Regions from separate parts of the Paenibacillus sp. J22P277 genome, predicted to be linked through region 1. Evidence: riboswitches for the same ligand, from Rfam matches in the RefSeq annotation. Region 1 holds a riboswitch; the other holds the start of a gene.

Region 1 (11,383 bases):
AGCCGAAGCCCGGCACTTCATCGCGATCCGATTCCGTATGCAGGGGATCGAGCAGCCGCTCGCCAAACATCTCGTAGCCGCCGCACAATCCGGCGACATGGCCGCCCTCGCGTTTGAACCGCTCCAGCTTTTCCGCCAGCCCGCTCGCGCGCAGGAAGATCAGGTCGTCGACCGCGTTTTTGCTGCCCGGCACGATCACCGCATCCGGTTCGCCCCACTGGTCGGCCCTTGCGATAAAACGCACCGCAACATCCGGCTCGGCGCCCAGCGGATCGATATCGGTGAAATTCGAGATATGCGGCAGCCGGATGACGGCGATATCGAGCTTGCCGCCGCGGCTTTCCAACCGGCGCTCCGCCGAGTTCGCCGCCGACGCGATGGCTGAATCCAGCGAGAGGGAATCTTCGTCCTCCAGGCCGACGTTCGGCAAATACGGCACGACGCCGAGAACCGGCTTGCCCGTCCGCGCCTCCAGCCAATCGAGTCCCGGCTGCAGCAGCGTGACGTCGCCGCGAAATTTGTTGATGACGAAGCCGCACACCCGGTCGCGCTCATGCGGCTCCAGCAGCTCGAGCGTCCCGACGATCGCCGCGAACACGCCGCCGCGGTCGATGTCCGCCGCCAGCACGACCGGAGCGTCCGCCCAGGCCGCAGCCCGCATGTTGACGATATCGCGGTCCTTCAAGTTAATTTCCGCGGGGCTGCCCGCGCCCTCCAGCACGACGACGTCGTAGGCGTCTCTCAGCCGCCCGAGCGCCGCTTGAACGATCGTGCCGGCTTCCGCCAGCACCTCTTCGCGGTAGACCCGCGCTTCGAAGTCGCCGAGGGGCTTGCCGTGCACGACGACTTGCGACACCATCTCCTTCTTCGGCTTGAGCAAGATCGGGTTCATATCGGTCGTCGCGAGAATGCCGCAAGCGTCTGCCTGCATGCCCTGCGCCCGGCCGATCTCCTTGCCGTCCCACGTGACGTAAGAATTCAGCGACATGTTCTGGGATTTGAACGGGGCCGTCCGGTAGCCGTCCTCCTTCAGAATCCGGCAAACGGCCGCGGTCAGCAGGCTTTTCCCGACATCCGAGGCCGTTCCTTGAATCATGAGCGTGCGCGCGGGACGATATTCGGACTGACTCATTCGCATTCTGCCTCCCCTCTCGCCGCCTGCGGGTTTGTCGAAAGCAGCTGCCGAAGCTGCTCCAGCAGCAGCTCGTTGTCGGGCCGCAGCCGGACGGCCAGGCGGAAGTACCGATCATCCAAGCCGACGAAATGCGCCGCGTCGCGGATCAATATCCCTTTGAAACCCAGCGCCTCCTGCAGGCGAGCGGAGGTCCAGCTCCGCGTATCCGGGAAGGCCGTCAATACGTAATTAACCGAGGCGCTGCCATAGGTAACCAATCCGAGCGCGGCCAACTCCGCACGCAGCCATTGCCGTTCCTCCTCCAGCCACGCGATCGTGTCGGCCGCGTACCGAATATCCTCCAGCACGGCTTCGCCGATCTGCTGGGCGAGCGAATTCACGCTCCACGGCACTTGCAGCGCCGCAAGCCGCCGGATCAGCGCAGGATGCGCCGCCACGTACCCGAGCCGGATGCCGGGAATCGCGTAAAATTTCGTCATCGACCGAATGACGATCAGCCCCTCGCGCGAAGCGGCGTCGCGCAGCACGCCGAGCTCCGATTCATTCGCGGCGAAATCCATGAACGCCTCGTCCACGGCCACCGTTTCGCCTTCATCCAGCAGCTCCTTCACGATCGCCGCGTCGACGACCTGCCCGGTCGGATTGTTCGGCGATCCCAGAAACCACAGCGTCTGCCCGCTTCGCAAGCCCGATCGCCGCAGCTGCGCCAGCTTCTCCCTCACCGCTTCGGGAGTCAGCCGAAATTGTTCTTCCGCTTGCAATTCGATCGCCTCAACGATTGCGCCGTTCTTGACCGCCGCCTCCCGATACTCGCCGAAGCAGGGCTCCGCGAGTACCGCCGCTTGCGGCCGCATCAACCGACACAGCAAATCGATCAGTTCGGCGGCGCCGTTGCCGACGAGCAGGCTGTCCATCGGCATGCCATGATGCCGCGCAAGCTTGCCGCGCAGTCCCCGAACGGCCGGATCGGGATAACGCATGATCGCGTCTCCGTAATTCCGAAGCAGCTCGAAAACGCCGGAGGGCGGACCGAACGGATTCATGTTCGCGCTGTAATCGATGAATTGCCGCGGACCGCCGTCCGCTCCGAACAGCTCCCGGGCGGTTGTCCAATCCCCGCCGTGGCCGTAGCGTTCCAACATCGTACCACTCCTCGCGTTCTTTCAGTTTTCAACACTAGTTCACTTGCAAAATAATAACGAACAGTAATACCGCCTCGAGGATCTCCGTCATCGCGCCGTACGTATCGCCCGTCAATCCCCCCAGCTTGCGGGTCAGCCAAGCGGCGAGCGCGGCTCCTGCCGCGACGGCAAGTCCGGCCGGCAGCGCGATTGCCGCCAGCCAGCCGATTGGACCGGACGGTATCGTCAACAGGCACGCGACCGACATCGCCGCCTGGACGATTGCCGCGGCGACCGCATGGCGCGGATTGACGTCCTTGAACAGCGCAGCCATGCCTTCATCGGCCCGCGCGAACGGCCAGCATGCCATGGCGGCGACGACCCACAAGCGGCTTAAGCCGCAGCCCAGCGCCAACAGAGGCGCTTCGTCCAGCCAATTTTTCCCGCCGTCCAACCACGCCGCGAGCAGCGAGAATTTGAACAGCAGCAGCATGATCGCGGCGAGCACGCCCATGGCGCCGACGCGGCTGTCCTTCATGATCTCGAGCATCCGCTCGCGGGACCGATGGCTCAGCACGCCGTCGGCCGTATCCATCAGCCCGTCCAAGTGCAGCCCGCCGCTCAGCAGCAGCCAGAATCCCAGCAGCAGCACCGCCGCGGGCATGGACGGTATATGTCCGTCCAACAAGGCTCCGGCGGCGGCAACCAGACCGCCGATAACGACCCCTACGACCGGGTAATAGACCGTGCTCCGGGCCAGCAGCTCCGGCGTGAACGGAATCGACGCCGGCACCGGAATGCGCGTCAACAGTTGAAACGCGGCGCCGGCCGCCTGCAGCTCGCGTCTCAGGAAATCCATCGCCATGCGGCGATCACCCCCGCAAAACAAAATAAGCTCACGATATACAGCAACCTGACGGTCCGCACGATATCCCGAGCCTCGATCGGCCGAAGCGGCCAGCCCATCCGGGCGCGTTCGCTGACCGTACCGAAATACACGTTCCGTCCGCCGAGCTCGATGCCGAGAGCGCCCGCGGCGGCGGATTCCGGAATGCCGCTGTTCGGGCTCGGGTGAAGGCGCGCGAACAGACGGACGGCCCGAAGCGCCCTGCCGGCCGACAAACCCGGCGTGATCCAGGCCGCCGCTGCCAGCAGCCAGCCGCTCATTCTGGCCGGTATGTAATTCAGCACGTCGTCGAACCGAGCGGATGCCCAGCCGAACCGCGCATAACGATCGTTCTTATAGCCGACCATGGAATCCAGCGTATTGGCAGCGCGGTAGAGCATCGCAAGCGGAGCGGCCCCGAGCACCGCGAACAGCAGCGGCGAGAGAAAAGCATCCACGGTATTTTCCGCGACCGTTTCGATCGCCGCGCGGGCCGTTTCCTGCTCGCCCATCGCCGTCGTATCGCGGCTGACGATATAGCCGACGTATTTGCGGGCTTCGCTCAAGTCGCCCGAGGCAAGCGGCCGGAAGACGAGCATCGCCGCGTCCTTGAGCCCTTTGACCGCCATCGTCGTCGACATCAGCCATGCCGACGCGGCATAACCGAGCCAAGGATGGATCCATGCGGCGAGCCAGCATATTCCCGCGGTTACGGCCGCCGAGACGAGAACCGTCGCGGCCGTCAACAGCACGCCGCGCCTTTTCAATGCGCTTGGCGTCAAATGCACCCCTTCAGGGCGCAACAGCCGCTCCAGCCTCGCGATCATTCGTCCGATCAGGATGACGGGATGCGAGATCCATCTGGGATCGCCGACGGCCCAGTCGATCGCGATCGCGGCAGCCGCGAGCAACAGCGTTTCGTGCAGGGAATAGAACAACATCCCGTCACTCCCCTTCCAGGCGAAACGCGTGCTTCTTCAGATCGATCGGGATGCCGGCGACGACGAGATAGGCTTCGTCGCAGATCGCGGCGAGCTTGCGGTTCAAGCGGCCCGCTTCATCGCGAAATCGCCTTCCGAGCGGGTAGGCGGGCACGATTCCGCTGCCGACTTCGTTCGTGACGAGCAGCAGCGGCCCGGTATAGGCGGCGACGGCGGCGCTCAGCTTCTCCACTTCCGCGTGCAGCTCCCCGTACGTTCCCGTATCCTGATCTCCGTCGCCCCGCGTACCTTCATCCAGCCGCAGGAGCCGGTTCGTCAGCCATAACGTCAAGCAGTCGACGAGCACCGCGGGCCGTTCGCCGCCGTCGCCCTGCTCGCGTTCGAGCTCGCCCAGCAGCTCCGCCAGGACGAGCGGCTCCTCGATCGTCCGCCAGCGATAACCGGATCGCTCGCGCGTCGACCGATGCCTCGCCGTCCGCTCCTTCATCTCGTCGTCCCAGCTCTGGGCGGTCGCGATATAGATGCCATGACCGGACAGCTTCATCGCATACGCTTCGGCGAAGCCGCTCTTGCCGCTTCTCGCCCCGCCCGTTATGAATATCGCCATTTCGCTCGCCCCGTTTCCAATGTCGTTCCTTATTGCGCTCTCAGGCCGGGCCCGTAATCCGAACAGCAGATGCGCATTCCCCATTCATAACAGCCGCTCGCATCGCGATTGTCTTCGCGCGGAACGAGCTTACTCTCTCGACACACCGGCGCTTTCGAACGTCGCCATCTCCCGCATCACGCCGAGAGCCGCATCCACGAAATGAAATGCCAGCACGGCGCCCGTTCCTTCTCCGAGACGCATCTCCAGATGGATCATCGGCGCGAGGCCGATGCGCCGCAGCAGTCCGGCATGCCCCTGCTCGTGCGAAAGATGGGAGCCGAGCATGAACGCGGCCGCTTTCGGCGCAATGGCGGTCGCGACGAGCGCGGCCGCGGAAGAGATAAAGCCGTCGACGACGACCAGGCAGCGGTTCGCCGCCGCGCCTAGAATGACGCCGACGAGCCCGGCGATTTCTAGCCCGCCGACCTTCGCCAGCGCGCCGATGGGGTCGGAAGCGTCGGGGCGGTTCAGGGCGATCGCGCGCTTAACGACTTCGACCTTATGCTGGCGGCGCGCCTCGTCGATTCCCGTGCCGAGACCGACCGCCTCGTCCGCCGGCAAGCCGCCGAACACGGCGCAGAGCGCCGCGCTCGGCGTCGTATTGCCGATGCCCATATCGCCCGTCGCGAACATCCGATAGCCGTCGGCCGCTAATCTCGCGACGAGGTCGAACCCGCCCTGAATGGCGGCGACCGCATCCGCGCGCGACATCGCGGCTTCGCGCGTCATGTTCGCCGTCCCTTTGCGCGTCTTGCAGACAATAAGTCCTTCGTGCGCCAAATCCGCATTCACGCCCATATCGACGCAATAGACGTCCGCGCCGGCGCCGCGTGCCAGCACGTTCACCGCAGCTCCGCCCGCCAGGAAATTCAACACCATTTGCGGCGTTACCTCCGCCGGGAACGCGCTGACGCCCTCTTCGCAAACGCCATGATCGCCGGCCATGACGATAACGGCGCGCTTCGAGAAATCCGCGGCGAGCTCTCCGGTTATGCCCGCGGCCTGCACGGCGATGCTTTCCAACCGGCCCAGGCTCCCCGGCGGTTTCGTCAAGCTGTTCAAGCGTTGTTCCGCGGTTGCCATGCCCGCGGCGTCCAGCTCGCCGATCTGATCCATGGATGCCAACAATCGTTCTTCGCTCATTTATTCGCTTCCTCTCTCTTCTCTTCGGCAGGCGGAACTTCCGGCAGCAGCAGCAGCTGCGGCACGCCGGTTGCGGGATGCGGCAGCACGACGGTCCGCGCGCCGAAGACCCGTTCGATCAGGTCTGGCCGGACCACTTCGGACGGCGGCCCGAACGCTTCGATGCCGCCGCCGTGCAGCACGAGCAATTCGTCGCAATAATGCGCCGCCAGATTAAGATCGTGAAGGACGGCCACCACCGTCAGCTGCCGCTCCGCCTGCCAGCGCTTGACGGTATCCAGCAGCTGCACCTGGTAACCGATATCCAGATAAGTCGTCGGCTCGTCGAGCAGCAGCAGTTCCGGCTCCTGCGCCATCACCTTCGCGAGCGCGACGCGCTGGCGTTCGCCGCCGCTCAGGCCGTCGACCCGGCGATCCTGCAGCTCGGCAAGCCCCATATCCCGAAGCGCCCGCTCCACGACCTGCCCGCCTTCGGGGGCTTCCTCGCCGAGCCAGTTCTGATACGGGAATCTCCCCATCGTCACTGCCTCGCGCACCGTGAAGCTGACGGACGGCAGTCCGCCCTGCTGAAGCACGGCGATTCGTTTGGCCAGCTCCTTGCGCTTGTAAGCCAGAGCCGGCTTGCCTTCCAACAGCGCCTGTCCCGCGGTGGGGCGGTCCATGCCGGAGAGCAGGCGCAGCAGCGTCGACTTGCCCGCGCCGTTCGGACCGATAATGCCGTACATGGCGCCTTTGCGCATCGAGAAGTTCAGGTCGTTCAATATCGAATGGCCGGCAATCGTCATCGCGAGTCCCTTCGCTTCGATCATGACGCACCTCCTTGCAGCACCTTGCGCCGATAGAGCAAATACGCGAAGAATGGCGCGCCGATCAACGCCGTCACGATGCCGAGCGAGATTTCCTTCGGACTGAGTGCCGTCCGCGCGAGCGTATCCGCCCAGACGAGGTAGAAGCCGCCCCCGATCGCGGACAACGGCACGATAATCCGGTAATCGGGTCCCACGATCAGCCGGATCAGATGCGGCACGACCAGCCCGACGAAGCCGACGACGCCCGCGATGGAGACCGCGACCGCGGTAAGCAGCGTGGAGACGAGCAGGACGATCAGCTTGGTGCGCTCGACGTTGACGCCCAGATGCGCGGCATGCCGCTCGCCGAAGACGAATAGATTCAGATGCTGCGAATACCGGATCAGGACCGGCAGTCCCACGATCAAGAAAGGCGCGATGAGCTTCGCGTGCTCCCAGCTTCTTGCGCTGAGGCTGCCCATGAGCCAAAACATCGCTTCGTTCACGACGTTCTGCGACAGCGTCACCAGGAACGACACGAGCGCGCCGAGGAAAGCCTGCACGATGACGCCCGACAAGATCAGCGTCTCGACGTTCATGGCTCCTCTGGCCCGGGATAACGCGAACACGATCAGCAGCGTAACCATGCCCGTGGCGAAGGCGACCAAGGGGACGGTCCATAGGCCGAGCGCCGATTGCAGCCCGAACACGATCATGAAGGCGGCGCCTACGGAGCAGCCCGAAGCGACGCCGAGCGTGAACGGATCGGCGAGCGGATTGCGCAGCACGCCTTGGAAGCCCGCTCCGGCCAAAGCCAGGCAAGCGCCGACCAGCACGCCAAGCACGACGCGCGATAAACGAAGCTGCGTCACGATGGCGATATCCGCGGCATCCCACTTCGTGCCGGCATCCGGCATCCATGGCAGCTGATGCAGCAGAATGCCCCACACATCCTTCAGCGCCAAGCCGGCCGAGCCGATCGACAGGCTGACGACCATAGATGCGAGTAAGAGGAGCATCGCTGCTCCTCCATACGCGTATAATTTCGTCCGCATCTTATTGGAACAGATCCGGATGCAGCTTCTTCGCGACTTCCAGCAGACCGTCGGCCAAGCGGGGACCGACCCGCGTCAGCGGGTCCTGATCGACTTCGAATACCTGCTTATTCTTGATCGCCTTGATCGCATTCCAGCCCGGACGCGATTCGATCGCCGCGAGGATCGGGTTTTTCTCGCCTTCCTTCACCGTCATGGACGCATATATGATCTCGTCGGGGTTCGCCTTCACGACGGCCTCCGGATCGATCTCGTACCAATTGGGCTCCGTGGCGATGTTCGTCCCGCCGGCCAGCGTGATGAGCTCGTCCAGAAACTCGCCCTTGCCGACTGTCCAGCCCGGCGAGAATTCCAGGTATACGTTCGGCTTCGGCGCATCCTTGACCGTATCCGCCACCTGCGTGCGCACCTGTTCCATATGCTCGGCGACCGCCGCCGCTTCCTTCGCTTTATCGAGCACCGCGCCGATCTGCTTCACCTTCTCGATAACCGCGTCGTAGGTCTTGGGATCCGACGCATAGACCGGCAGCTTCAGCGCGCGCAGCTTATCGACGACGGCCGAGCTCATGCTGTACGAAGCGAGGATCAAGTCCGGCTTGAGCGAGACGATCTTCTCGATATCCGCGTTCATGTCGCCGATCTTCGGCTTATCCGCCGCTTCCTTCGGGTAATTCGAGTAGTTATCCACGGCCGCGACTGCATCGCCCGCTCCGAGCGCGTAGACGATTTCCGTCTCGCTCGGCACGAGCGTCACGATCCGCTGCGGCGCGGCTGCGAACGTCAGCTCGGAACCCGTGACGTCCTTGACCGTAAGCGGATATGTCGTGGCTTGGGGGCCAGCCGCAGCGACTTCGTTGCCGGCAGCCGTTTCGTTATCGGCTGCTGCTTCATTGCCGGCGGCCGCATTATCGGCCGCCGCTCCGTTGCCTGCCGCAATGTTGCCCGCAGCCGCATTCGACGCATTGCCCGCCGCGGCATTGTTCGTCGTTCCGCCGTCGTTCGCTTTGTGCGCGCCGCAGGCCGTCGTCAGCAGCAGCAGAGCCGCCGCCAGCAGGACGAAAGCGATATTCCTAATAGCAGATGATTTCCGTTTCCATTCTCGTTTCATGTTCATCGTTCTCTCTCCCGTTCCGATAATCTGATGCAACTCACTTCTTCGCTTTCACTGGTTCCCGCAACAAAAAAAGCATCTCCGACTACAGTGTCAGAAATGCTCATGTCCCAATGAACGACGGCAATAAACGCTCCGTGTACGGAAGCGGCGGAATTCGAGTTCGTATCCGGCTCATTGCCATTTTCTAACACCCTCCTAAATCCTCGTAGGCAGCGTTATCCCGTTACAGGCAGGTCTCCTGACTCGGAGCAGCGGGCATCGCCGTCTTCCCGGACGGTCGAACGTCCAGTGACTTTCATCGATGCCTTGCCCGGGCTCGTCATGCAGCCGGGGCGCTCCTTACAGTGGCGGGTCCGTGCCGGCTTCTCACCGGTCTTCCCTATTAAGCCGCACGCTCGCTGGCAGCGCGATCGTGCAGCACCTGTAACTCCATCTATGCGATTGTATCTGAGCTACTATACCATTCCTCCGCAAGCGTTGTCTAGACGATCCTCTGCCAAAAACGAGGTCTTTTGGCCGGGTTGTGCCGCATATCCTATACCCTTCCCCTAATTCCGAGCATAGCACTATACATTATTGGGAGGCGTTCGAATGTCCCGCCGGAAAGAGCTTCACGCCGCCAGATGCCGCACGGCGCTGTTCGCCGCCGCGGCCGTGCTTGCCGTTGCCCGCATGCAGGCAGGCGGCGAGCTGCGACCGCCTATGCTGCCAGGCGCCGATCCAGCTTGCGCTTCATCTGGCCGTTCAAGCGAAGCGCGTTCCCCACGACCGATACGGAGCTGAGCGCCATCGCCGTTCCCGCCATCCAAGGCTCGATGCCGCCTACCGCCGCGAACGGGATCACGACCGCATTGTAGAGAAAGGCGAAGCCCAGGTTCTGTCGGATGTTGCGAACGGTCAACCGGCTGATCTGCAGCGCCTCCGAGATCCCCGTCAGCCGCGATCTAAGCAAGGTCATGTCTCCCGCGTCGAGTGCCGCTTCCGTGCCGCCTCCCATGGCGATGCCCACGTCCGCCGCGGCGAGCGCCGGCGCATCGTTCCACCCGTCCCCGGCCATCGCCACGACCAGCCCGTCTCCTTGCAGCCTGCGGATCAACGCGGCCTTCTGGTCCGGCAGCATGGAGGCATGCACGTCCCGGATCCCCGTCAGCCCCGCGGCCTTCTTGGCTGCGGACGGATGATCGCCGGTCGCGAGCAGCACGCGGATGCCCTCTCGCTTCAAGCCCTCCACCGCTTCCTTGGACGTGCGCTTCACGGAATCGGCCAGCGCGAAAGCCCCTGCGCAGACGCCGTCGACGAAAGCGTAGACGACGGTCTCGCCAGCTTCCTCCTTCCGTCCGGCAAATCCTTGCAGCGAGCGGTGAATTACCCAGGACCGCTCCGCGGCGAAGCCCGCGTTCCCCACCGCGACCGTTTTGCCCTCGACGAGCGCCTCGATCCCTTTGCCCGGGTAAGCGGCATGCGATGCCGAAGACGGAACGACCAGCCCCGCACGCCGGGCCGACTCCCGGATCGCTTCCGCGAACGGATGCTGCGACCGCTCCTCCGCCGCCGCCGCAAGCCGCAGCAGCGCGTTCGGCGCGCCGTTCAGCGCGGATACGCCCGTCACGGCCGGCTTGCCTTCCGTCAGCGTGCCGGTCTTGTCCAGCACGATCAAGTTCAGCTGCGCCAGCCGTTCAAGCGCGCTCGCTTCCTTCAGCACGATGCCCCTTCTGGCGAGCTTGCCCGTCGCCAATACGAGCGATATCGGCGCGGCCAGCCCGAGCGCGCACGGGCATGCCGCGAGCAGCACGGCCAGCGCATGAATCGAAGCCGTTTTCCAGTCGCCCGGATTGAGCCACACCAGCCACAGCGCCAGCGTGGCGAGCGACAGCGCCATCATGACGGGGACGAATACGGCCGCCATGCGGTCCACCTTGCGCCCGATCGACGACTTCGTCGCCTGCGCCTGCCTCGTGATCGCCGCGATGCGGCTCAGTAAGGTCCCGCGTCCCGTGGCAAGCACCTGCATGCGCAGCGGATGGCCGATGACGGTCGTGCCGGCAAAGACGCGGTCCCCCGCGAGCCGTTTGACCATGCCGCTCTCCCCCGTTAGAAACGATTCATCGAGCGTCGCTTCGCCATCCGCGACGATGCCGTCCGCGGGCAAATGCCCGTTCGCTTCAACGATGAGCTGATCCCCGACGCGCAGCCGGTCGAGCGGAATCCGTTCGGTTTTGCCGCCGCGCACGACGATCGCTTCCTTCGCCTGCAGCGACGCGTAGCCGTCGCCTTCTTTCATGACCCGCTCCGAGGCGGCGGCCTCCAGCAGCTTGCCGCCCAGCACGGCGGTGATGACGACGGCCGACGTCTCGAAATACAAGGCGCCGCCCGTCATCATCGATATATAGCTGTAGACATACGCCGCCGTCGTGCCGATCGCGACCAGCACGTCCATGTTGGCCGTTCGCTCCCGCAGCGCATAGTACGCGCCGAAGTAAAACGGCATGCCGATAAAAAACTGCACGACCGACGCGAGCAGCAGCTGCAGGATCGGCTCTTCGATGAAAGC
Region 2 (11,383 bases), on a different contig from region 1:
CCGGCCCTGTTCCGCCATCTCGGTCCGCTGCTGGAGCTGGAGCATTCGGACGATCCGGCGAAACCGCTGCGGCTGAAGGGCGGGCTGTATCAGCTGTTCGCCGAGTATGTCTCGCGCGACGCCTTCGTCCGGGGAGAGTCGAGGTCCGCGCTCGATGCGCATACGCAGGATCGGTTGAAAGCGGTGTTGACCTACATCGACGCGCATTATGCGCGCAAGCTGAGCATCAAGGAACTGGCGGCCGAGGCGGGCATGAGCGAGGGGCATTTCTCGCGGGTGTTCAAATCGTTCATGCGCAGAACGCCCGTCGAATACATCAATCTGCAGCGAATCCGGACCGCGGCCGCGCTGCTCGCCGAACGCAGGACGACGGTCGGCGAGGCGGCGCTCGAAGCCGGCTTCGACAACTTCAGTTATTTTTGCAAATTATTCCGTTCCGTATTCCAATGCACGCCGTCCGAGTATCGGAACCGGGCGGTCGAATGAAAGTTCTCGGCGGCGATGAGCTGCAAGTCCCCCATTAAGCCGTGCCCAAGGGCCAAGACCTCCTCCCGAACCGGGAGCGAGGTCTTATTTTTGTCTCCGGACTTTTCATCGCGCGCGCGAAAGGGTAAAAATTAACATTTGCTCATCCGGGCATGATTGCGGCGCAACGGCACATATCCTGATGTCGCGGCGAACAAAGATCGGGGAGGGAGTCCGACACGAATACCTTGTGGCAAATCCGCACCGGCATCCGGGACGCGCTGGAATCGGCATACCGCCTGTGCAAGGCCGCGCTGAAGCGTTATCCTTCGATCCGCCTGGCGTATACGGCATGCTCCTGGCTATCGCTCGCGGTGCTCGCGCTTAGCTTGATTTTCGTGGAACAGTCGCGCACGATGCTGGTTCAATATCTGTGGTCCTTCTACGTCGTGCTGCAGTTCTGGGTGCTGTGCCGCGGCAAAACGCTGCCATGGCGACAGGTCGCCCTCTGCGTCATGGCCGGCGCGCTGCTCGTGGTGCCGTTCACGGCGCTGACCGTCAACGCCGTCCATGCGCTGGCCGGGGGAAGGACGATGGACACGTGGTCGCAGGCCGTGCTGACGCCGATCGTGGAGGAAGCATGGAAGCTGCTTCCGCTCGGCGCGATGCTGCTTTTCTCCCGGCGGGCATCCGCGTTCAGCCTAAGCGATTTCGCCATGATCGGGGCGGCCTCCGGGGCAGGCTTCCAGCTGGCCGAGGAGCTGTCCCGACGGTGGACGAATACCGGCGCCATTGCCGACAGGTACGGCTACAGCTATACGATGCTTGGCGGGGAGACGATTCATTGGGATTTCTTCACCCTGTTCCCGGGACGCTTCGAGGAGAGCTTTTTTTCGTCGCTCATGACGGTCAGTCATCCGGTGCACACCGCCATGATCGCGCTCGGCTGCGGAATGGCCTATCGGCTGCGCAAGCGCTTGGGCAAGGCCGCGTACCTGTTCCCGCTGGCGCTGCTGCTATGGGCGATTCTCGACCATGCCGCCTACAACGGGCAGAGCCGGCTGCCGGATTGGGTGATGACCGTTCACGGCTGGACCGGCAGCGGATACGAGACGAAGCAGGTGTTTCTGCTGATGCTGGCCATTGCGGTGATCTGGGACTACGCGTCCCTGAACCTCATGCGGCGCAAGCTTCCCGCCCTGCCGGGCGAGTCCTTCTTCGACCCGTTCTCCGAGTTGTGGAGCATGGGCGAGGCGTTGTTCGGCGGCCGCAGCCGCGGGAGATTCGCTTATCTGCTCGCCTTCTACCGGGAACGGCGGGAACTGGCATTTATCCTGCTATATGGAAACGCGGAAGCGGCAGGCAGGGAAGAGCGCATCAGGGAACGGATGAAGAGGCACTACCGGGCCGCGGCCGGGCTCGCCGCCATTCTCCTCGCGATCGGCGCGTTCGCCGGGTTTCATGCGATTGCGCTTCATCCTGCCTCCGTTCCTTCGGGCGATGCGTGCTTCGCCTGCATGTTCGATTCGCTCCAGAATTGGTGGGACCGGCTGAGCGGATTCGAGCAAGGCGCGATCATCGTCGGGGCGCTGGCGCTTTCGCTGCTGTTCTTCGAGTTCTGGCCGGCGCTCGGCATCGCGCTCACCGTGCCCGGCATCGCCGGAAGCGGTCATGAGATCGCGGACGACATCCGCGATCCCAAGCGGCTGCTCACGCCCGAGAACGCGATCGCCGCGGCCTTCGCCATCCTGCTGAGCCGGCTGCCGATCGGGAAAGCCATGGAATGGATTGCGAAGAAAGGGCGCAAGCCGCTCGAGAGATTATTGAAAAAACTCGGCCGGAAGAAGCCTGAACTGCCCGATGCCGGCAAGCCGCCGAAGCGCGGGGAACCAAGCGGGCCTAAGCCGGACGGCGAAGAGCCAGGTCCGGGCAAGGGGAAGGACGGGAAAAAGGCGGATGACGATGACGACGCCGGAAGCGAAGCAAAGGACGATTCTTCGCCCGCGGCAGGGAAATCGTATCATGAGGTCGAAATTGTCGACCAGCAGGGCAATCCCGTCGGGGAATTCGACGAGATCGATGCGGAGAAGGGCATATTCTACGAGGACAAGACGGCCAGCGGGCTCGACAAAGTCAATCCGCGGACGGGGCTGCCGGCGCAAACGCCGCAGCAATTCGCCGACAAGCAGATTCTCGCGAAGACCCGCAACCGGATCAACAACATGGCGTCCAAAGCCGTTTCCACGCGGGCGACCGCCCATGGCTCGGCGGACATTCCGTCGCTCGAGCAGATCAAATCGATCAAGCGGTTCGTCTTCCGGCTGGACGGGGATACGCCCGAGCTGCGAAGCGCGGTGGAGAACAGCCTGAACCGACTGAGGGCCGAATTTCCGGACCATGCGTTCAACGTTCTATTTAGGGGGAAACCGTAATGTCGATCAGTGCATTCATGCCCGAACCGACGGGCGAGTACGAGAAGCTGTTCAACGTGCCGGTAGCGACCGAGGCGTTCTTCGGCGAATGCTGGGAGCCGGCCGCGGAGGCGCTGGGGCTGCGGTGGGTACCGCTATTCGCGTCGGGCATCGACGTGACGAAGGCGGATTTGCCCGATGTGCTGGAGGAGCTCGCGAAGCTGAGGCGGTGGGCCGCGCGCGGACTGGACGGCGATCGGCTGGCGCTGATGCTGGCGAGGCTCGACCGGCTCGCCGCTGAACTGCCCAAAGCGCTCGAGCGGGACGGGGCCGTCGTGTACATCGGTTGACGGAACGAACGGACAGGCGAATCTGCGACTCTCGCAGCGGAAATGATAGACAACCCTTCCGAAAGCCGTTATGATGAATGGAAATTGAATACATGGATCCGTAAAGGTGCAGGCTTGCCACGCAAGCTTGCTTAAAAGGGAAGCCCGGTTAAAATCCGGCGCGGTCCCGCCACTGTAATTGAGGAGCGACTCCACACGGCGCCACTGGTTCGGCATTGAACCGGGAAGGCTGGAGAAGCGATGAATCATGAGCCAGGAGACCTGCCTTTACGCGAATGTTTTCTGAATTCCTCGGGGGGTGGGAATTGGAAATGATCATACGACGCGCGCGACTTCGCTTCGAAGCCGATGCGCTTCTATTGCGTATGCGTGGATAACGCGATTGTTTAAGCCGCCCTTTTTCGGGCGGCTTATTTTTGTTGGCCGGCGATGCTCGCAGTTAGGCGGTAAAGCAGCGACGAAGCAAGCGAGAAATTAAATACGCCATGGGAAGCAAGGGCGACGGCGTTCGTCCTTGCTTGACATGTGGGGATGTGAATGGAACATGAGAATGACGTTTAAAAAGTGGCTTGCCGCATCGGGAATCGCCGCGGTACTCGTACTCGCCTATTTCTGGGGAGGAAGCGGACAAGGCGGCACGCTTAAGCCGGCCGGCAGTTCCTCCGGCATCTCGGCCGTTCGCGGGCCGGTCTCGGATTCGTCCGAATCGGCAAGCGGAGCGAACGCGGTGGACGATCCGGCCGGAGGAAACGGGCTGGACGATGAGGACGGGCAGGCCGCGGCCGGCGCGGTCGCGGCGGAGGCCGCCGCCACGACTGCGCATGCTGTCGGTGATCCAGGCAGCGATGCGGCTGCGATTCCCGGGAGCGCAACCGACGGCGATGCCGCGGCTAAGCCGGGAAGCAAGCCGGACGGCAAGACGGCTCTTAGGCCGGGAAGCCAAGCCGACGGCGGTACGACCGCCAATCCGGGCGGTCAGGCAGCCGCAAATTCCGGTGGTGACGCGGCCGCCAAGCCCGGCAAAGCGGGTACGGTTGAGCAGCCTGCCTCATCGCAAGCGCATGCGGGCTCCCCGTCCGGCGGAAGCAGCGCTTCCGCGGCGAATCAACAACCGCCCGCATCGAAGCCGCAGCAGTCCGCCGCCAAGCCGGACGGGAGCGACGTCGCAGCAGGGAAACCTTCCAAGCCTGCCGGGGGAACTGCCTCGGGCGGCAAGGCGGAGACGGGCGGACAGCCGGATGCCGCCGAAGGGAAGAAGGATCAATACCAGACCGATCCGGTTCCGGCGGGCAAACCCAAGCCCGTCGAATGGCAGGACGCCGAGGTCGACAAGAAGAAGGTGCTCACGGCCACGTTATCCGTCTCCTGCAAGACGATCCTGGACAATCTCGATCAGCTCGACGAGGACAAGCTGGAGGTGCTGCCCAAGGACGGGGTCGTCTACCGATCGCAGAAGGTTTCGTTCTACGAGGGGGAATCCGTCTTCGACGTGCTGCTTCGGGAGATGAAGAAAAACAAAATCCAGATGGAATTCGAGATGACGCCGCTGTACAACAGCAACTATATCGAAGGCATCCATAATCTCTACGAATTCGACTGCGGCGAACTGAGCGGTTGGATGTACAAAGTGAACGGCTGGTTCCCGAATTACGGAAGCAGCCGCTATAAGCTCAAGGACGGCGATGTCGTCGACTGGGTGTACACCTGCGATTTGGGCCGCGACGTCGGCGGTGCCCAGACGGCTTCCGGAGTAGATAAATGAGGCGGACGGCTTTTTCCTCGTATCATCCGATCGTGAATTTCGTTTATTTCGCCGCGGTGCTGATCTTCGCGATGCTGTTCATGCATCCGGCCTTCCAGGCGGTCGCGCTGGTCTCCGCCATCGTCAATTCGATTCTGCTGAACGGCAGGCGGGCGGTCAGGTTCAACCTGCGCTTCATGCTGCCGCTGTTCGTGCTCATGGCCGTCGTCAATCCGGCCTTCAGCCACGCCGGCGTGACGATCCTGTTCTATCTGCGGGACGGCAACCCGGTCACGCTGGAATCCATTCTGTACGGCATCGCGGCCTCCTGCACGTACGTGACGGTCATCGTCTGGTTCTCCTGCTACAACGCGGTGATGACGTCGGATAAATTCATCTATTTGTTCGGCAAAATCATGCCCGCGCTGTCGTTGATTCTCTCGATGGTGCTGCGCTTCGTCCCGCGCTACAGGCAGCAGGCCAAAGCGATCTCCGATGCGCAGAAATGCGTCGGAAGGGACGTTACGCAGGGCAATCCGCTGCGGCGCGCGGGGAACGGGATCCGGATCCTGTCCGTCATGACGACCTGGGCCCTGGAGAACGCGATCGAGACGGCCGACGCCATGAAGTCCAGAGGCTACGGGCTGCCGAACCGCACCAGCTTCTCGATCTACCGGTTCGACGGCCGCGACCGTAACGCGTTCGCAATGATGGCCGGCCTGATCGCCGTCGTGCTGCTCGGCGCGGCATTCGGGGAGAACGGCGTCCGGTACTTCCCGTCCGTTCATGTCAAGCACGCGTCGCCGTTCGGCGTCGCGGTGTACGCGGCTTACTTCATGCTGTGCATGCTGCCGGCCGCCATTCAGACCGTGGAGGAACTCAAATGGAAATCTATCGCATCAAAGAACTGAGCTTCGCATTTCCTCTGCAGGACAAGCATGCGCTCTCCGGCATCGATCTCGCGATCGGCGCGGGCGAGTTCGTCGCGGTCTGCGGCAAATCCGGCTGCGGCAAAAGCACCTTGCTGCGGCATCTCAAGCCGATTCTTGCCCCGCACGGCAGGCTTAGCGGGACGATTCGATACAAGGGGAGACCCGCGGCGGAGACGGATCGGCGGACGCAGGCGGCGGACATCGGCTTCGTGCTCCAAAATCCCGACAACGGCATCGTGACGGACAAAGTCTGGCATGAGCTCGCCTTCGGTCCGGAGAGCCTGGGCTTAGGCCAGCAGACGATCCGGCTTCGGGTAGCGGAGATGGCGAGCTTCTTCGGCATCCAGAATTGGTTTCACAAGCCGGTGAACGAGCTGTCCGGCGGGCAGAAGCAGCTGTTGAACCTCGCTTCGGTCATGGCGATGCATCCGTCCGTGCTCATTCTCGACGAGCCCACCTCGCAGCTCGATCCCATCGCGGCCGTGGATTTTCTGGAGACCGTCAGCAAAATCAACCGCGAGCTCGGCACGACCGTCATCCTGACGGAGCACCGGCTCGAGGAGGTGCTCCCGCTCGCCGACCGGCTGATCGTGCTGGACGAAGGCGCGGTCATCGCCGACGATTCGCCGCGCAGGGCGGGGGCTTGGCTGCAAGGGTTGGGCCATCCGATGTTCGCCTCCATGCCTTCGCCCATGCGAATATACGCAGGCGCGGAAGCGGGAGCCGATCCCGGCGCGCCGAGTCCGTTGACGGTCAAGGAAGGCCGGCAATGGCTGGATCGCCGCCTGAACGCCATGCCCGGCAACCTGTCCGGTTCGGCGCCAGCGGCCGATGTATCGCAGTCCGGTGCGCATCCAACGAATCCTATTATTAATGAAGCGACCGCAAGAGAGGCGCGGAAGTCCGCATGGCGGATGCTGCTGGACAAGCCCTTCGCGGCATCCTCCGCCGCCGCTCCCGCGGTTTCGTTCAAGGATGTCTGGTTCAAGTACGACAAGAACGGCCCCGACGCGATCAAGGATTTGTCCTTCGAGGTGAAGAAGGGCGAGTTCTACTGTCTGGTCGGCGGCAACGGAACGGGAAAATCGACCACGCTGTCGCTCATGAGCGGCCTGCTTCGGCCTTACCGGGGCAACGTTCGGATCGACGGCCGAAATCCGGCCGCGCTCGGCGCAAGCGAGTTGTTCGCGAATCTGCTGGCCGTCCTGCCGCAGAATCCGCAGACATTGTTCGTCAAGAAGACGGTGGAGCTCGATCTCCATGAAATTTTCGACGGCGCGAGGCTGACGAAGGAGCAGAAGCGGGAGAAGGTCGAAGCCGTCGTCCGGTTCGCCGAGCTCGAGCCGCTGCTTGCCATGCATCCGTACGACTTGAGCGGAGGCGAGCAGCAGAGGGCGGCGCTGGCCAAGGTGCTGCTGCTGGAGCCGTCCATCCTGCTGCTCGACGAGCCGACGAAAGGACTCGACGGCTTCTTCAAGGAGAAGCTCGGGACGTTTCTGCGGAAGCTGAACGCCGGCGGCGTCACGATCGTCATGGTCTCGCACGATATCGAGTTTTGCGCCCGGTACGGGGAGACGTGCGCGATGTTTTTCGACGGCAGCGTCATCGCCTCGAAGGCGGCGAAGCCGTTCTTCGCGGGCAATGGTTTCTATACGACGGCCGCCAATCGGATGGCGCGGCACCGCTGGCAGGACGCCGTTACGGTAGAGGATGTGATCGCGCGATGCAACGGCAGCAGCTGACCGACCGGCGCTTGACCCGGCGCACGCTCCTTGCGGCGGCGCTCATCCTGATCGTCATACCGGCGACGATGCTGCTCGGCATCTTCGTCCTGAACGACCGCAAATACCTGTTCGTCAGCCTGCTGATCGTGCTGTACACGATGATTCCGTTCGCTTTGGTCTTCGAGCGGCGTAAGCCGCAGGCACGCGAGCTGATCGTCATCGCCGTGCTGGCCGCCATCGCCGTGGCCGGCAGGGCCGCTTTCTTCATGCTGCCCGAATTCAAGCCCGTCGTCGCGATCGTCATTATCGCCGGCGTCTGCTTCGGCGGGGAAGCGGGCTTCCTCGTCGGCGCGGCTTCGGGGTTCGTCTCGAACTTTTTTTTCGGGCAGGGGCCATGGACGCCTTGGCAGATGTTCTGCTTCGGCATCATCGGTTTTATCGCGGGCGTGCTGTACAAAAAAGGCTGGCTGAAGCGCTCGCGGCTGTCCCTCTGCGTCTATGGCGGCTTGTCGGCGCTCGTCGTCTATGGCGGCATCATCAACATCGGATCGGTCATGATGTTCAATCCGGTTCTGACGAAGGAAGCGCTGCTCGCCTCCTACGCCTCCGGCTTCTGGTTCGATTCGGTGCACGCGGTCGCCACGGTCCTGTTCCTGTTCTTCCTCTCGCGCCCGATGCTCGAGAAGCTGGATCGGATCAAAGTCAAATACGGCCTTATCGAGCCTTAGCGCTCTATGTAAAGTTGTTCGGTCAATCCCCATACGCGTATGCGATGGAAGGGAAAGGAAGAGAAATTTGTGAGAAACAATCGAATCATTGCATGGCTGCTCGTCGTCGGCCTCATCGTCTCCATGTTCTCGGCAAGCGGGACGCGGGCATACGCGGATGCGGATCAAGCGGGAGGAACGCCGGAGGGGTACGTCACCTTGTCCGTGGAGAAATTCACGCTCGGGCAGGGCTACTACTTCGAGCCGGTGAAGGTCCCGTTCTACGCGGGAGAGAACGGCGCCGCTCTGCTGACGCGCGCGCTGGGAGATAAAAACATCGCGCACACGGGAGAGATCAGTAACGCGTTCTATCTGTCCAAGGTCAAGGACGCGAAGGATGAAACGCATATTCCCCAGTATATCCTCGACATGGTCGCGGAGGGCGGGAGCGAGATCGACGGCAAGAAAGACCCCGACTGGCTTGGGGAATTCGATTATACGCCGATGTCCGGCTGGATGTACGCGGTCAATAACGTCTTCCCGAATGTCGGCTTCTCGGACTATCATCCCTCGAACGGCGACGTCGTCCGGACCCAGTTCACGGTGTACGGCTTCGGCAATGATCTCGGCGGTTCCGATTATAATCCCGGCGGATCTTTTCATGCTGCGAACAAGGACGATCTGACGGCGCTCGTCGCGACCGTCAACAGCGCGGCGGATAAGGCGACGCTGCTCGCAGATCCGGAGATCGACGCGGCTTACGAGCACTCGTACGACGTGCTCGAGAATATGGAAAGCAGCCAACAGAGCGTCGATCAGGCGCTTGCCGACCTTGGCACGGAGATGAACCTGGACGTGGTCCGGCCGGTTCTGACGATCCAGGGCCTGACGGATCAAGCCGAATCGGCAGCCAAACAGCTCAGCTTCCAAGCAGGGGCAACGGATAACGTCACGCCGGGCATCGTTCCGGTCGTGACGCTGAACGGCGCGGTGCTTACGGGGAAGGGCGGCACGTATACGGCCGATCTGATCGCCGGCGAGAACGCGATCGTCGTCGCGGCGACCGATGCCGCCGGCAATCTGGCTGCGCGCTCCTTTACGGTGTATTACGATGTTCAGCAGATTGCAAACGCGCAGTTGGATAAGAACCTCGCCTATGTTCTGAACAAGGTCACGAATCCGAGCTTCGGCACGCTGGGCGGAGAATGGTCCGTCCTGTCGCTCGCGCGGGCCAACTATGCCGTTCCCGACGGCTATTACGGTACGTATTACGCGAACGCCGCGAGCAGCGTCGGCACGCTGATGACCAAGAACGGCGGCGTGCTCGATCCGAGCAAGAGCACGGAGCATTCGCGGTTGATCCTGGGACTCGCCTCGATCGGCAAGGATCCCCGGAAATTCGCGGGCTACGATGTGACCCAAGCGCTCTCCGACTTCGATTACGACGTCAAGCAGGGCATCAACGGCCCGATCTTCGCGCTGATCGCGATGGACGCCAACCGTTTCGATTTCCCAGCGGCGAGCGAAGGGAAAACGCAGGCGACGCGAGAGAAACTGATCGATTACATCGTGCAGCGCGAGGTCAAGAAAGGCGCGGCCGACGCGGGCGGATGGGGCTTCGGCACGACGGTCGCCGACGTGGATCTGACCGCGATGGCGCTGCAGGCGCTGACGCCGTATTACGCCGATAACGACGCCGTCAAGTCAGCGGCGGACCGCGGGCTTGCTTGGCTCTCCAAGGTCCAGACCGCATCGGGCGGCTACGCGGCGCTCGGCTCCGTCAACTCCGAGAGCATCGCGCAGGTCGTCGTCGCGCTGTCGGGCCTGAACATCGATCCTTCCTCCGATCCGAGGTTCGTCAAGAACGGATATTCCGCGATGGACGCGCTGCTGACCTTCGCCGTTCCGGACGGCGGCTTCAAGCATACGGCGAGCGGACGGGTCGACGCGCTGGCGACCGACCAAGGCACGTACGCCCTCGTCGCGTTCAAGCGCATGCTGTTCGGCCAAAATCGCCTCTACGACATGCGGGATGCCAGGGAAGTCGTCGTGACGCCGCCGGACGGATTCGAGCCGGTCATCGACATCCCGGCGGGCGATCATGATTACACGATTCCGATCTATGCCTACGACAGCAACAAGGACTTCACGATCCATATCGCCGACGCGCCGGAATCGAAGGTGCGGATCAATACGGCGGCGAATACCGCGCTGCCCGGCATCAAGGCGGATAAAGGCAGCGTCGCCCTGCAAATACCGAAGGGCACGCAAATCCTGAGCGGCGATGCGGCGGCGCTCGAGCTGCTGACGACGCTCGATCCGGCCAACGCGGCGCTCGCTGGCCAAGTAGGCGGTATCGTGCCGAGCGGCTACAAACTGGATTCGATTTCCAAGGCGTTTATGATGGGCGGCGTCGAGCCCGTAACGTTCGACCGGTTCGTGACGCTTGCGTTCACGGGCATGAAAGGAAAAGGCGCAGCGTTCATCCAGAACGGTACGGCGCATGCCATTCAGAAATTCGCCGACGATGCTGCGGGAATCGCCGAAGGCAAGGACGAGTACGCGTACGAGGAAGGCAACGATCTGATCGTCAAGACGAAGCATTTCACGGATTTCGTGGCTTATGCGTCGAGCGCGGTCGAAACGCCGGGCGGCGGCGGACCCCCGCCGGCAAATCATGTGACGCTGTCGATCGACAAGAAGACGATCGATAAAGGGTATGTAATCGCGCCCGAGAGCCTCGAGCTGCAATCCGGAGATACGGTGTGGACCGTGCTGCAGCGGGAAATGGATGCCAAAGGCATTCCTTACCGCTACGAATTCAACAATCAGTACGACAGCGTCTACGTCCAATCCATCGACGGCGACGGCGAATTCGATCACGGCGAGGGCAGCGGGTGGATGTACAACGTCAACGGCACGTACCCGAATTACGGGGCGAGCAAATACGTGCTGCATGACGGGGACAGCATTCAATGGCGGTATACGACAGATCTGGGCGGAGACATCGGAGCTCCCGATCCATCCGAACCGGGCGATGGCGAACCGGGCGA

What was found. A riboswitch is a leader RNA that binds a small molecule or an ion and turns the genes downstream of it on or off. The one in region 1 is predicted to bind cobalamin.
Region 2: it holds a riboswitch for cobalamin, as region 1 does, so the genes downstream of both, AC50YL_RS15240 (DUF4430 domain-containing protein) here and AC50YL_RS00515 (ABC transporter substrate-binding protein) in region 1, are expected to answer to the same signal.

What each region holds. Positions count from the first base shown of each region.
Region 1 is NZ_JBXENS010000001.1:105,632-117,014, forward strand. Features, by position in the region: gene AC50YL_RS00475 (cobyric acid synthase) at 1-1,132, opposite strand, end outside; gene cobD (threonine-phosphate decarboxylase CobD) at 1,129-2,277, opposite strand; gene cobS (adenosylcobinamide-GDP ribazoletransferase) at 2,312-3,121, opposite strand; gene cbiB (adenosylcobinamide-phosphate synthase CbiB) at 3,103-4,083, opposite strand; gene cobU (bifunctional adenosylcobinamide kinase/adenosylcobinamide-phosphate guanylyltransferase) at 4,088-4,690, opposite strand; gene cobT (nicotinate-nucleotide--dimethylbenzimidazole phosphoribosyltransferase) at 4,820-5,875, opposite strand; gene AC50YL_RS00505 (ABC transporter ATP-binding protein) at 5,872-6,684, opposite strand; gene AC50YL_RS00510 (FecCD family ABC transporter permease) at 6,681-7,718, opposite strand; gene AC50YL_RS00515 (ABC transporter substrate-binding protein) at 7,720-8,832, opposite strand; cobalamin riboswitch at 9,044-9,272, opposite strand; gene AC50YL_RS00520 (heavy metal translocating P-type ATPase) at 9,533-11,383, opposite strand, start outside.
Region 2 is NZ_JBXENS010000004.1:410,334-421,716, reverse strand. Features, by position in the region: gene AC50YL_RS15255 (AraC family transcriptional regulator) at 1-486, shown strand, start outside; gene AC50YL_RS15250 (PrsW family intramembrane metalloprotease) at 714-2,897, shown strand; gene AC50YL_RS15245 (hypothetical protein) at 2,897-3,226, shown strand; cobalamin riboswitch at 3,314-3,509, shown strand; gene AC50YL_RS15240 (DUF4430 domain-containing protein) at 3,771-4,988, shown strand; gene AC50YL_RS15235 (energy-coupling factor transporter transmembrane component T) at 4,985-5,878, shown strand; gene AC50YL_RS15230 (ABC transporter ATP-binding protein) at 5,851-7,641, shown strand; gene AC50YL_RS15225 (ECF transporter S component) at 7,623-8,351, shown strand; gene AC50YL_RS15220 (S-layer homology domain-containing protein) at 8,421-11,383, shown strand, end outside.